4 regions of the Mesorhizobium sp. M4B.F.Ca.ET.143.01.1.1 genome follow, and region 4 is predicted to be linked to each of the others. Evidence: riboswitches for the same ligand, from Rfam matches in the RefSeq annotation. Region 4 holds a riboswitch; each other region holds the start of a gene.
The links. A riboswitch is a leader RNA that binds a small molecule or an ion and turns the genes downstream of it on or off. The one in region 4 is predicted to bind cobalamin.

Region 1 (3,371 bases), on a different contig from region 4:
TCTATTCGCGCCTCGGCCCCTACCCGCTTTCCCTGCTCGACAACGCCGCGCTCACGCGCAAGCGCACCGTCTTTGAATATTGGGCGCATGAGGCCTCCTTCCTGCCGGTCGAGACCTGGCCGCTGCTGCGCTGGCGCATGCAGCGCGCCGAACAGGGCGAGGAAATGTATCTCGGCCTCGCGAAATGGGGCCGTGAGCAGCGCCAGATGATTGACGACGTCTACAACGAGGTCGCCGAACGCGGGCCGATCGCCGCCTCCGACATAGAAGGCCACAAGGGCAATGGCGGCTGGTGGGGCTGGAGCGCGGCCAAGCACGCCTTCGAGTGGCTGTTCTGGGCCGGCCGCATCACCACCGCCTACCGACGCGGCTTCGAGCGCTACTACGATTTGCCGGAGCGCGTGCTGCCGCAGGCCGTGCTCGATCTGCCGGTTCCCTCCGTCGAGGACGCGCATCGCGAATTGCTTCGCATTTCCGCCCGCGCGCATGGCATCGCCACCTACAGCGACCTGCGCGATTATTTTCGCCTCGCCCCCGGCGACACGAAGGACCGCATCGAGGACCTGGTCGAGATGGGCGATCTGCTGCCGATGCGGGTCGAAGGCTGGGACAAGCCCGCCTACCTGCACAAGGACGCCCGCTTTCCGCGCAAAATCGAGGCGCGCGCCCTGCTCGCGCCGTTCGATCCCGTCGTTTTCGAGCGCACGCGGACGGAAAAGCTGTTCGACTTCCGCTACCGCATCGAGATCTACACCCCGGCCGAAAAGCGCCAATACGGCTACTACGTGCTGCCCTTCCTGCTCGGCGACCGGATCGTCGCCCGCGTCGATCTCCGCGCCGACCGCCCGGCCAGCGTGCTGCGCGTCCACGCCGCCTATGCTGAGCCTGATACGCCGCCGGAAACTGCGGCAGAACTCTTCGAGGAGCTCAAGCGAATGCAGGGCTGGCTTGGCCTCGAGAGCATCGAAGTGACGCCGGCCGGCGACCTCGGCCCGGCGCTGGCAGGCCTTAGCGCGTCGTAGACGTGCGTTGACAGGCCCACACCCGTAAGCCTAAATCCGCCGCAGACGGTCTTCTCCCGGCAAAGGGAGGAGCCAAGAGGGAATGCGGTGAGGGAAAAATGCCCAAATCCGCGGCTGTCCCCGCAACTGTAAGCGAAGAGCCAAGGCCGAAAGCCACTGGGATGTTCCCCGGGAAGGCGGCAACCAAGGCGATGACCCGCGAGCCAGGAGACCTGCCGTCTGAGACAGATGAATCCGATCGCCTGGCGGGTTTTCCGGGCAAGGAGCCTGATTTGGAGCGCGACAGCAGTTTTCCGGCTGATAGAGCGGACATACCGTCCGACGACGGCGAAGCCTTGGCGGGCGTGACCGTCATCGTCTGCTCGTCCTGCCGCGACGAAACGGGTTCCGATGCCCATCCGCGCGCCGGCGCGCTGCTCGCCGAGGACACGCGCCGGGCTGCTTCCGGCCAGGACATACGCATCCGCACTGTCGAATGCCTCGGCAATTGCAAGCGTCGCCTAAGCGCAGCGCTTCTGCGTGACGGCTCCTGGAGCTACGTCTTCGGCGACCTGACAGCGACCAGCGGCGCCGACCTCGTTGCTGGCGCAAAGCTCTTCGCCACCTCGACCGACGGCCTCATCCCGTGGCGCGGCCGGCCCGATTCCCTGAAGCGCGGCCTTGTTGCCCGCATCCCTCCCCTCGACCTGCTGAAGGACTGACCATGACCGCATCCGTCTCCCGTGTTCCCTGCACCGTCGTCACCGGCTTCCTGGGCGCCGGAAAGACGACGCTGATCCGCAACCTGCTCGAGAACGCCAAAGGCAAGCGGCTGGCGATCATCGTCAACGAGTTCGGCGATGTCGGCATCGACGGCGAAATCCTCAAGGGCTGCGGCGTCGATGCCTGCCCGGAGGAAAACATCGTCGAACTGGCCAATGGCTGCATCTGCTGCACCGTCGCCGACGATTTCGTGCCGGCGCTCGACCAGATCCTGTCGCGGACGCCGAAGGTCGATCACATCCTGATCGAAACCTCAGGCCTCGCGCTGCCGAAGCCGCTGGTCCAGGCCTTCCAGTGGCCGAGCGTGAAGAGCCGCGTCACTGTCGACGGCGTCGTCGCCGTGGTCGACGGCCCGGCCCTGGCAGACGGCCGCGTCGCTTCCGACATGGATGCCCTGCAGGCGCAGCGCGCGGCGGATGACTCGCTCGACCATGACGATCCGGTCGAAGAAGTGTTCGAGGACCAGATCGCCTGCGCCGACCTGATCATCCTGTCGAAGAGCGATTTGATGGACGCCGCCGGCTCGGCGCGCGCCAACGCCGTCATCGGCGAGCATGTGGCTCGCGCCGTCAAGGTCGTGCCGACCGCCCAGGGCAAGGTCGACCCGTCCGTGCTGCTCGGTCTTGGCCTCGCCGTCGAGGACGACATCGAGAACCGCAAGACCCATCACGATGACGAGCTCGACCACGAGCATGACGATTTTGACTCCTTCGTCATCGACATCCCGTCGATCGCCAATCCGGATGAACTGGCACAACGCGTCGCCACCGCTGCCGAACAGGAGAATGTGCTGCGCGTCAAGGGCTTCGTCGAGGTCGGCGGCAAGCCGATGCGGCTTTTGCTGCAGGCCGTCGGGCCACGTGTCAACCATTACTACGACCGCGCCTGGACGGCCGAGGACGATCGCCGCTCGCGCCTCGTCGTCATCGGCCTGAAGGGGCTGAACCGCCCGGCGATCGAGCGTATCCTCGCCGGCTGAGGCAAACCCGAACCACGATGCACATCCTCACCACCACATCCGCCTCGCTCGACGATCTCGCCGAGCCTGTCGATCTCAGGCAGATGCCTGCGGATGTCGTGGCGCTGTCCTTCACCGACAGCGATCTTTCCGGACTGGCTGCGGCGTGGAAGGCGGACGCGGAACGATTGCCCTCAATGCGGCTGGCGGCACTTCGCGATCTCCGCCATCCGATGTCGGTCGACCTCTGGATCGACAGCGTCGCCCGCCACGCCAAAGTCATCCTGGTCCGCATCCTCGGCGGCTATGACTGGTGGCGCTACGGTTGCGACCAGCTCGCCGCGGTCGCGCGCGAACGCGGCATCAAGCTGGCGCTGCTGCCCGGCGAAAGCCACGACGAGGATCTGCGGCTGATCGAGGCCTCGACCCTGCCGCGCGCCGAGCTGGACGGATTGCTCGGCTATTTCCGCGAAGGCGGGCCTGCGAATATGACAGCGCTGGTGAAGAGGCTGGCGCGGCTGGCGGGGTCGGACACGGCGGTGACCGACCCGGTCTGCGTCCCGAAGGCTGGATACTACGAGCCGGGCCGCGGCGTCGTCCCCCTCCCCCTTGAGGGGAGGGTCCGGCCG
Region 2 (3,371 bases), on a different contig from region 4:
GACGATCAGCAGCCCCTTCTCGATCGTCTTTGCCGCCACCTCGGCATCCTGCACAGCCTTGCGCTTGGCCATCTTGGCGCGGTGGCGCTCGGCATCCTTGTCATCGGTCTCAGTCATCTCACTTCACCTTCAGCGGCAGACCGGCCACCATCAGCAGCACCGTATTGGCGACGGCGGCGACCTGCTGGTTGAGCCGGCCGGCCGCATCGCGAAACCGCCTCGCCAGCGCATTGTCGGGCACGATGCCCAGGCCGACCTCGTTGGACACCACGAACCACGGCCCGCGCGGCCGCGATAGAACATCCACAAGCCGCCGGCATTCCGCATCGAGGTCGCGCTCGGCCAGCATATGATTGGTCAGCCACAGAGTCAGGCAGTCGATCAAGACGGGTTGGTGGTCAGGCAGCGCCTCGATCGCGGCGGCAAGATCGAGCGGCGCGTCGACCGTCGCCCAGCCCTCGCCGCGACGCGCCCGATGCAGCGCGATGCGCTCGCGCATCTCATCGTCATAGGCTTCCGCGGTGGCGATGTAAGCCCATGGCGAGGGACTCGCCGTCACCAGGGTTTCGGCATGCGCACTCTTGCCGGAGCGCGCACCGCCGATGATGAAGGTCAGTCCCCTGCGATCAGGCAAAGCTGTCGCGCAGGCTGGTGGCCGTGCCGGTGAAGCGGCCGCGCACCACGCCGACGGCAGCGCCCAGCACCAGCCAGAACACCAGGTCGGTGACCGTCACCGCCACCACGAACTGGTGATGCAGGCCTTCGGGAATCGGCGTCTCGAAGCTTTCCGGCTGCGGCGCGCCGACGATGTGCGGCGCGACGATCAGGGCCACGGCCAGGATCGCCAGCGGCAGCGACTTGCGGAAAGCGATCAGGCCGAGTCCGGCGGCGGTCGCGACCGCTGTCGCCGTCCACCAGATCTGGCGCGGCAGGAGTTCGGCGGCCGGCATCGCCGGCAGTTCCGGCGGCAGGCCGAGGCCCGGCGCCAGCGTGAACACGGCAAAGCCGGCGAGACCCCAGAACACGCCCTGGCGCCAGTTGCCGATACCACCGGCGAATTCCGAAACCGCGACCAGGATCAGCGCGAAGCCGATGCCGGTGACGATGTTGGCGACGACGTTGAAGGCGAAACGCTCGAAGCCGTCGGCCGGTGCCCAGCCCTCGTCTTCCGCTGGCGCGGCCGCTTCGGCCGGAGCCGGCGCGGAACTCATGGCATTTCCGGCCGGAGCGGCGGAGCTCATGGCGTCGCCGGTCTCGGCAGGCGCCGCGGCATGATCATGATGATGGCCGCCGCCGGCCTGTTCGTAGACTTCCGCCTTGAGGATCAGCGGCACGGTTGCATAGGCCTGCAGGCAAGCGAGAACGACGCCGGCCACGAGCCCTGCAATCGCCGCGATGAACACGACGTTGCGAAACAGGTTCATGATGTCAGGCCCTTGTCAGTGGCAGGGAAACGCCATCGAGTGGCGGTAGTCGTGAGCTGCGTTGTGGACCGCATCGAGATGCGAGAAGCCGACAAAGCCGACGACGAAAATGCCGAGCAACGCGGCCATGGCCAGCTGCATGAAGCGCGACTGCGAGGAGACGGAGGTGCCGAGGGAGACGGAAGCGGTCGTCATGTCTTGTCCTTTCGCCCTCCACCCGAGGGCATAGAATTCAACGTTTCTGTCGCCGGCAGGTCTCCTGGCTCGCGGATCAGCGCCCTTCCCCACCTTCCCGAGGATTTTCCTCAGTGGTCTTGGAGAGGACTACCGCACACAGTTGCGGGGGCAGCCACGGCATTGGACGAATTCGCCCTCACCGCATTCCCTCTTGGCTCCAAAAACGGAACCGACGACGGCAGGACTATAGGCAGAATCGTCGCGCCCGGCAAACCAAATTCCGGCGGCCACCAGCGCAAATGCGCCACCGGGCCTAGCTGTCCGACGCGGCAATCCGCTCGGCAACCAGATGCTGCAGCCGCCACAGATGGCGGTCATGGATGCCGCGCTGCTCGAGGTTCTTCACCGTGTTGTAAAGATAGTCTGCGCCCGATCCCCAGTGCCCGCAGGATGTCGCCAGCCTTTCGACCACCTCTTTTTCCTCAAGCGGGCCGGCATAGGTTGTGCCCTTGCGGTTGATGACGAAGGCCAGTGCCCGCAACGTGCCGCCGTCGCTCGAAAGGTTGAGCAGGCGCGGATGGTAGCTGGTCGGCTTCAGTGTCACTTCGCGCCGCAGAACCTTGTCGAGCTGCTGGCGCCGGTCGGCGTCGCCAAGCCTGAAGGCGACGCCCTTGCACTGCCCGCCCCGGTCCAGCGCCATCATCAGGCCAGGCTGCTCCCTGGTGCCGCGCCAGCGCGTCATCTTCATGCAGAAGGACCTGTGCCAGCCGCGCGCGACCGCAACCCGTTCCTCGACATGATCGATCTCGGGCTTCCAGATCAGCGAGCCGTAGCCGAACAGCCAGAGCGGTTCGCTGCCAGGCAGCTCAGCCTCGAGCGTGTCCAGCATCGCTTCATAGTCGGCATCGTCCAGATGCATCGCGTTGGGATCAGGCCCGCTGTCCTCGACGACGCGAAAGCAGCGCGCGACCAGCTCCTCGGTGAGCGACATTGTCCTTGGCGGCATGAACTGTCCCTGGGCACCCGACTTGTGAAGCGCCGACCTTAGGGGCGGCGATTGCGTGCCACAATGGCCACGGCGCGAGCGATTGACAAACATCCTGGCCGGGTGTCGGCTGGACCATTCAGGGAGCCGCCTATGCAGCCCAAACCGAGCGACGACCTCTACACCGGCCTGACCAGGCTTGAGCCGACCCTGCCCTCGTCGGCCTATTGGGATGCCGGGGCTTACGGTCGTGACCTCGACGCGATCTGGTACAAAAGCTGGCTGCTGGTCTGCCGCGAGGCCGACCTTGCCCAGCCGCTGGCTTTCAGGACATTCCGCGTCGGCACGCAGGAGATCGTGGTGCTGCGCGACGAGGCCGGCGAATTGCGCGCCTTCCACAACACCTGCCGGCATCGCGGCTCGCAGCTTTGCCAGGAGAGCGAGGGAAGGCTGAAGGCCAGGCTGCTGACCTGCCCCTACCACGCCTGGTCCTATTCGCTGCGCGGCGACCTCGTGCGCGTGCCGTCGAAGTCGCTGCCCGAAGGCTTCGACAAGGCCGACTATCCGCTCTATGGCGTGGCGCTGTCGGTGTGGCGCGGCTTCGTCTTCATCAACCTCGCCGGAGATGCCGCCGGCTCGGCGGAAGCCTCCTTCGACCGGGCTTCCGGCAATCTCGCCAACTGGCCGCTGGAGACGCTGGTCACCGGCCATGCGCTGCGCAAGGTGATGAACTGCAACTGGAAGATCTTTTGGGAGAACTTCAACGAGTGCCTGCATTGCCCCGG
Region 3 (3,371 bases), on a different contig from region 4:
ATCATCGGCGTTACGCCGGAGCCGGCCGAGATGAACAGGTACTTGGCCGCCGGATGGCTGTGCAGCGAGAAATCGCCGGCCGGGCCGTAGGCCTTCACATGGGCGCCGGGCTTGAGATTGTCGAACATCCAGCGCGTGCCGATGCTGCCGGCCTGCGCCTTCACCGTCACCGCGATCGAGAACGGCCGCGACGGCGATGAGGACAGCGTGTAGGTGCGCATCAGCGGACCGTCGGCGACCGGCAGTTCCAGCGTCACGAACTGGCCGGGCTTGTAGCGGAACCAGGTCTGGTTGTCGGAGCGGAAGGTGAAGGTCTTGACGTCCGGCGCCTCGTCGCTGACGCCGATCACCTCCAGCACCTGCAGCCGGTCGTTCCAAGGCGCCATCTCGTCGAGATGGCGATAGAGGGCGAGATCCGTCATCGCGTTCATCCCTTCACCTCAAGCAACGCTGCGCAGCGCCGGCCGGCCGCCTTCGGCAAGGCGCGGCCCGATGAAGGAGGCGTACCATTCGACGAACTGGATGACGCCGCCCTCATGCTGCTCCGAATAGGGGCCGGGCTCATAGGCCGGCGACAGGATGCCGAAAGCATTTTCCTCGACGATGCGGCGATCCTGGTCGTTGGTCTCGGTCCAGACATGGGTGAGTTCGGCAAGATCGTAATCGACGCCTTCCACCGCATCCTTGTGGACCAGCCATTTCGTCGTCACCGCGGTTTCGGTGGCGCTGATCGGCAGCACCCGGAAGGTGACGGCATGGTCGATCAGGATATGGTTCCAGGTGGTCGGATAGTGATAGTGCATCAGCGTGCCGATGCGGTCCGCCGAGACGCTCGTGGAAAGGTTCTTCGTCACCGCGCGCTTGCCGCTCATCGTGTAGCTGACGGCGTCGCGCAAGAGCGGCGCGCGGGTGGCGCGATACTGTCCGGCCGGGTCGATGCGGAACTTGCTCGGCAGGCCCGCCGCCTCGCATTTCGCCCAATGCGCCTGCATCTCGGGATCGCTTTCGGCACCATGCACGCCGGTCACCGTCGGCGCCTCGGGGAAGGTCTTGCAGAGTTCGGGATGGTTGCCGGCGCAGTGATAGCACTCGCGGTTGTTTTCCCAGACCAGCTTCCAGTTGCCCTTCTCGACGATGGTCGATTCGAAAGCGACCTTCGCCTCAGTCAATCGATGCGGCAGGAGATAGGGTTCGATCATGGCGCGCATCGGCGCGAAATCGGCTGGCTCTTTCGCCAGGCAGATGAAGATGTAGCCGCCGACGCTCTCGCAGGCGACCGGCTTCAGGCCGAACTGGCTCTTGTCGAAACCATCCGCCATCTGGCGGGCGAACAGCAGCCTGCCGTCGAGCTCGTAGGTCCATTGATGATAGGGGCAGACGAGCTTCGCCGCGGTGCCCTTCTCGGCGTTGCAGACGCGGCTGCCGCGATGGCGGCAGGAGTTATGGAAGGCATTGACCCTGCCTTGCTGGTCGCGAACCAGAACCACCGGATAGTCGCCGACCTGCGCGGTGATGTAGCTGCCCGGCTTCGGCAATTCGCAATCGTGGCCGATGAACAGCCAGTCGCGGTACCAGATCAGCTCCATGTCGAGCTTGAAATAGTCCGGGTCGGTATAGAAGGGCTGTTCCAGCGAAAAGCCCGGCCTGCGGCCGTGCAGCAGCCTCAGCATGTCGTTGCGCGCATCCATGTCCTGTCCTCGCGTTTGTCGCACCGCTTCAAGGACTGAACTGGTGGTGATTGAGAAGAACGACCGCCGCCGGCATGGCCGGGCACGCACCATCCGCCTCTTGACCGCCCACCGCGATCAGCCGAGTTCAAGTATCCCTGGCTGGTTTCCGGGCTCTGGAGTGCCCTGACGGGCGGTCGCGGCACCTTCCCAGGCCGATGGCCCAGTGGTCTCCCGTCGCGACTTTGAACTCCACCACCGTTGCGGGGGCAGCGCCGGGTTCTGACCGGCTTCCCAATTCTCCGTCCCGTCGTCACGGGGCAGCACCTGAGATAATCTGATCTTAATCACGACAGCCGCCGCGCCATCGGCATGAAAACGACATCGCATCCATGCGGCGCGACACGACCCATGATGCTTGATATTGGCCCTGCAAGGCGACCGATGTCACACGCTGCCGGCATGCGAATCGAGGCGGAGAAAACCGTGTTCCCTGGGCGGTTCTGAATTGGTTAACAGTATAGAAAAGTGACTATTAGGAGATCCTAAAATCGAACCGAACGGTTCGTTTCTGTTGACAATGCGTGCAGGACGGTGTGAACGCAGATCTTCGGAATCGTCACTTGGCCCGATGGGCGATTCAAACAACCACTTGATATTGCTTCGTAATTCATTGCGTGTAGATGGCCTTGGTACAATTTCAAGGTGCAGATTCATAGGCCAGACGGAAAAACTTCGTGATTGGAAAGCGGCCGATGGCTCTCCCACATCGGGGCTGTCCGAACGACGCGATTTCCTCCCAAGACACGCCGCTAGACGGACGGAAAAAATATACTGGAGTACCAAAAATGAAAAAGATTGCTCTTACTGCCGCCGCCCTTCTGGCCATTTCCGGCAGCGCCTTTGCTGGTGGCAGCGACAATTACGGTTCCAACGGTGCCAATCAGCCCGCCGCTGCCGTCGACAGCTCGTACACGGCTTCGATCGAGAAGTCGGAACCGGCCGCTCAGACACCGGCGCACGGCTCGGACCGCAACCTGTTCGGCAACAACTAACACACGATCCCTGACCGCGGTGGGCAAGAGCCCGCCGCTCGGGATCGTCAGAAATTCAGGAGCACTGAAATGAAGAAGATCATCCTTGCCACAGCGGCCCTTCTGGCCATCTCGGGCGGCGCTTTCGCATCCGGCAGCGACAATTACGGTTCCAACGGTGCCAATCAGCCCGCTGCTGCCGTCGACAGCTCGTACACGGCATCGATCAAGAAGTCGGAACCGGCCGCCGAGCAGCCCGCCAACCAGGGCAGCGACCGTAACCTCTTCGGCAACAACTAAACCGACCGGACCGCGATCCCGGACCTCCGGTTCGGGTCGTGGCCAAACGGAAGCCGGACGCGGCGGCTGGCCCGCCGCTCCGACGCAAATCCAGGAGTACCCAAAATGAAGAAGATTGCTCTTACTGCCGCCGCACTTTTGATCGCCGCCGGTAGCGCCTATGCCCGCAACGACAATGTCGGCGGGACCGACATCAACAGTCAGCGGCCGGCCGCCAACGTCGACACCACGCAGACGTCGTCGACGCGCGACACCAGCTCGCCGGTCTACAAGCTGCTGAACTCGTCGGGCGACGTAGAGAAGTCCGCGCCTCAGGGCAGCGACCGCAACCTGTTTGGCCGCTAACAGCCGGTCCATCCCGGATCGGGAT
Region 4 (3,371 bases):
GGGAAAACCGTCCGTTTCCGTTTGGGAAGGGATGGATGGCAACCAAACGGTGGCTGAATCGGACGGCGATCTCGTCGGATGGGTAGGCACCGTGCTCGACCCAATAGCGCACATCGTCGACCGTCTGCCTGACATCCACTGCGATGCGGTAAGCATCAACGCCGATGTTCCGGGCCGTCATGCGGTACTGCCCCGCCCAACGCCACACCTCGCCAAACATGCGCCGGTGCAGCTCGTTCAGGAACTCATGGTCGAGGACATCGCGCCTTCGCGACATCGCCCAGCGCAAGCCTTCGCCGATGTTGACCTGTTCGGCCTCATTCAGCTCATGCCGCAGTGTGATGTAGGACGGGATGAGCTGCTCCCGCTCCTCGGCGGTTAGCGGCGTATTCGCTTCGTCATCATCCTGGAACAGAGGATCGTCTTCCATGGGGATCAGTCATCCTCCCACAGTCGTCGTGGCGAGTCGGCAAGAATGGCATCGATGAGACGGCGACGTTCGTCCTCCAGATCCGACTTGATCAAAGCCTGGTTTTCCAGCCGCATGGTATGATCCAGGCGAGTCATGTCCTGTCCCGCCTTTTCTGCCGCTCGCTCGCGAAGCATGTCGTCTAGCGGCTTGATCGGAACGAAGGCATAGACAAACGTGCAGTTCATTGCCGCCGCGGCTTCCCGAAGGGTCTTAATCGTCGTCGCGCCCGAAACCTCCGCCTTCTCGATGGCCGGAATGCGAGAGGGGGCTGCGCCCATGCGAGTGGCGAGCTGCCGGGTGCTCATCCCCAGAGCTTCACGGATGGCTTTCATCCAACCGCGAGGCGGCGCAATGAGCTTTAGTTCCCGCAGCGGTGCGAGACGCCGTTCCAGTTGTTTGCGCGCGAGCGAAGCCTGTTTTATGTTCATAGATATATGTCCATCTTCGGTTCACGTTAGCATAAAAAGATGAGCAGAGAAACGCCAAAAGAACATGTATATATGATCAAAAGGCGTGATAATTGGACATAAAGGAATGAGCAATATCGGTTGGACGAACGAAGCAGCCAAGCTTCAGCGAGAGAGCTGCTCACGAATTGCGAGAATGGGGTAGCGCAGATTCTCAATTCAGCTGCAATCGAGACACACGGCCTTGCCGCTCGCGCTGCGGTAGAGAGTGGCGAGGCCCTTCACAGGGAACGTGCCGATTGTCTTGCCGTCTATCGCATCGATCGCCGTCACGGTCGGTGCGGCGTGGTCGGAAACGTACAGAGGCCATGCCTCTTTCTCGTCGGCCGAGGCTTCGCTGATTCCCGCGAGCTTCGCTGCCGGGTTGGTCCATAGTGGTTGCATTTGCTGCTCTCCTTGGATAAGCAGCTCCAGTCTGTTACGTAATAACATGACAGACTGGAAGAGGCATAAATATATTGGGCTCGGAAAGGCACCGCTTGATGCGAGCCAGGGGATTGGTTAGGAACGGGTGTCGGTTTCCGTAAGGAAATAACAGGGAATTCGCCGCGGCTTGCCGCGAAACGAAACTGCCCCCGCAACTGTAGGCGGTAAGTCCATCTCGATCATGCCACTGGGATTAGCCCCCGGGAAGGCCGAGAGGGACGATGACCCGTCAGTCAGGAGACCTACCGACACCCGTAACTTAACGCGCCGGGCGGGGTGTCCGGGGAGGTTGTCGATGACGCTAGCCACACGTGAAGTGCAGCCGCATCTCGTCCATTGCGACGCGATGACGATCATTGCCGTCCTGACCCGAATCCTTCGATCCCTGCCAGCAACCGATCGGAGATGTTCGCGTCATGACTGTTTCACGCCTTGCGCTTGCCGCTGCTAGCTTCGCTTTCCTCACGGCGGCCGCAGCGGCCGAGCCGACCAAGTACCCGCTGACCCTCGAGAATTGCGGGGAGACGCTGACCTTCCAGAAGGCGCCTGCGTCGACCGTTGCGGTCGGCCAGGCGGCGACCGAAGTGCTTTACTCACTCGGCCTAGGCGACAAGGTGACCGGCACCTCGGTCTGGTTCAACGAGGTGCTGCCCGAGTTCAAAAAGGTCAACGACAAGGTCGAACGCCTGGCCGACAACGATCCGAGCTTCGAAAGCGTGGTCGCGAAGAAGCCGGAACTGGTGACCGTTCAGTTCATCTGGCATGTCGGTCCTGACGGAATCGTCGCGACCCGCACTCAGTTCCATGACGTCGATATACCGACCTATATGCTGCCGGCCGACTGCGTCGCCAAGGACAATACGGTCGGCGTTGATGGCACGCGCAGCGAGCTCTTTTCGACCGCCACTATCCATCAGGGCATCCGCGAACTGGCGCAGATCTTCGACATCCAGGGCAAGGGTGCGGAACTCGTCGCCAGCCTGGCGGAGCGCGAGAATGCCGCCGTCGAACGCGCCAAGGCGCTCGACCTCAAGGACGTCTCTGCGGTCTTCTGGTTCTCCAGCGCCGAGATGGATATCGACCCCTATGTCGCGGGCCACAAGGGCGCACCGGCCTACATGATGGACAAGCTCGGCATCAAGAACATCATCGAGTCCGACGAGGAGTGGCCAGTTGTCGGTTGGGAGACCATCGCCAAGGCCAACCCGAAGCTGATCGTCATCGCCAGGATGGACCGCCGCCGTTTCCCCGCTGACGACTACGAGAAGAAGCTGGAGTTCCTAAAATCCGATCCGGTCGCGAGCCAGATGGACGCGGTCAAGAACGACCGCATCGTGGTCATGGACGCACATGCGATGGATGCGACCATCCGCACGATTGCCGGCATCGAGGTGCTGTCGAAGTCGCTCAAGGATTTCGGACTGGCACAGTGAGTCTGACCGCCTCGCAGGAGATCTACGTCTTCCGGCTTGGCCGGGGGACGCTCGGTTTCGCCGCGCTCGTCGCGGCGGTGCTCGCCGGAATCTGCATCGGCGAGACGCCGATCCCTGTCTCGATCGTCCTGCAGACTCTGGCCAACAAGATCTTTGGTTCGGCCTACGTGCTCGACCCGATCGACATGGGGATCATCTGGAACTACCGCCTGCCGCGTGCGATCATTGCGGCCTGTTGCGGATCGGGCCTGGCAATCTCCGGCATGGTGCTGCAGTCGCTGCTGCGAAACGCGCTGGCGGACCCGTATCTTCTCGGCATTTCCGCCGGTGCCTCGACCGGCGCGGTGGCGGTGACTGTCGCCGGCTTGGGCGCCGGCGCGATTTCGATGTCGCTTGGAGCCTTCGTCGGCGCCGTCGCAGCCTTTGCCCTGGTGGCGATACTGGCGCGCGCGGCTGGCGGTGGCGTTACGTCGCACGGCACCGGACAGATCGTGCTCGCAGGCATAGCCGGGTCGCAGCTCTTCAACGCGCTGACCTCCTTCATCATCACCAAGTCGGCCAATGCCGAGCAAG

Region 1: it holds a riboswitch for cobalamin, as region 4 does, so the genes downstream of both, EN786_RS09955 (DUF1636 family protein) here and EN786_RS32040 (ABC transporter substrate-binding protein) in region 4, are expected to answer to the same signal.
Region 2: it holds a riboswitch for cobalamin, as region 4 does, so the genes downstream of both, EN786_RS10195 (CbtB domain-containing protein) here and EN786_RS32040 (ABC transporter substrate-binding protein) in region 4, are expected to answer to the same signal.
Region 3: it holds a riboswitch for cobalamin, as region 4 does, so the genes downstream of both, EN786_RS20455 (aromatic ring-hydroxylating dioxygenase subunit alpha) here and EN786_RS32040 (ABC transporter substrate-binding protein) in region 4, are expected to answer to the same signal.

What each region holds. Positions count from the first base shown of each region.
Region 1 is NZ_SRSR01000003.1:540,912-544,282, reverse strand. Features, by position in the region: gene EN786_RS09960 (winged helix-turn-helix domain-containing protein) at 1-1,022, shown strand, start outside; cobalamin riboswitch at 1,052-1,257, shown strand; gene EN786_RS09955 (DUF1636 family protein) at 1,295-1,723, shown strand; gene cobW (cobalamin biosynthesis protein CobW) at 1,726-2,763, shown strand; gene EN786_RS09945 (cobaltochelatase subunit CobN) at 2,781-3,371, shown strand, end outside.
Region 2 is NZ_SRSR01000003.1:593,840-597,210, reverse strand. Features, by position in the region: gene cobO (cob(I)yrinic acid a,c-diamide adenosyltransferase) at 1-117, opposite strand, end outside; gene cobU (bifunctional adenosylcobinamide kinase/adenosylcobinamide-phosphate guanylyltransferase) at 119-634, opposite strand; gene EN786_RS10200 (CbtA family protein) at 627-1,424, opposite strand; gene EN786_RS10195 (CbtB domain-containing protein) at 1,440-1,619, opposite strand; cobalamin riboswitch at 1,656-1,850, opposite strand; gene EN786_RS10190 (gamma-glutamylcyclotransferase) at 1,915-2,607, opposite strand; gene EN786_RS10185 (aromatic ring-hydroxylating dioxygenase subunit alpha) at 2,740-3,371, shown strand, end outside.
Region 3 is NZ_SRSR01000008.1:12,273-15,643, reverse strand. Features, by position in the region: gene EN786_RS20460 (hybrid-cluster NAD(P)-dependent oxidoreductase) at 1-422, opposite strand, end outside; gene EN786_RS20455 (aromatic ring-hydroxylating dioxygenase subunit alpha) at 441-1,688, opposite strand; cobalamin riboswitch at 1,810-2,013, opposite strand; gene EN786_RS20450 (DUF680 domain-containing protein) at 2,516-2,722, shown strand; gene EN786_RS20445 (DUF680 domain-containing protein) at 2,792-3,001, shown strand; gene EN786_RS20440 (DUF680 domain-containing protein) at 3,107-3,346, shown strand.
Region 4 is NZ_SRSR01000021.1:56,544-59,914, reverse strand. Features, by position in the region: gene EN786_RS32055 (mobile mystery protein B) at 1-430, opposite strand, end outside; gene EN786_RS32050 (mobile mystery protein A) at 436-900, opposite strand; gene EN786_RS32045 (hypothetical protein) at 1,099-1,323, opposite strand; cobalamin riboswitch at 1,438-1,630, shown strand; gene EN786_RS32040 (ABC transporter substrate-binding protein) at 1,782-2,798, shown strand; gene EN786_RS32035 (iron ABC transporter permease) at 2,876-3,371, shown strand, end outside.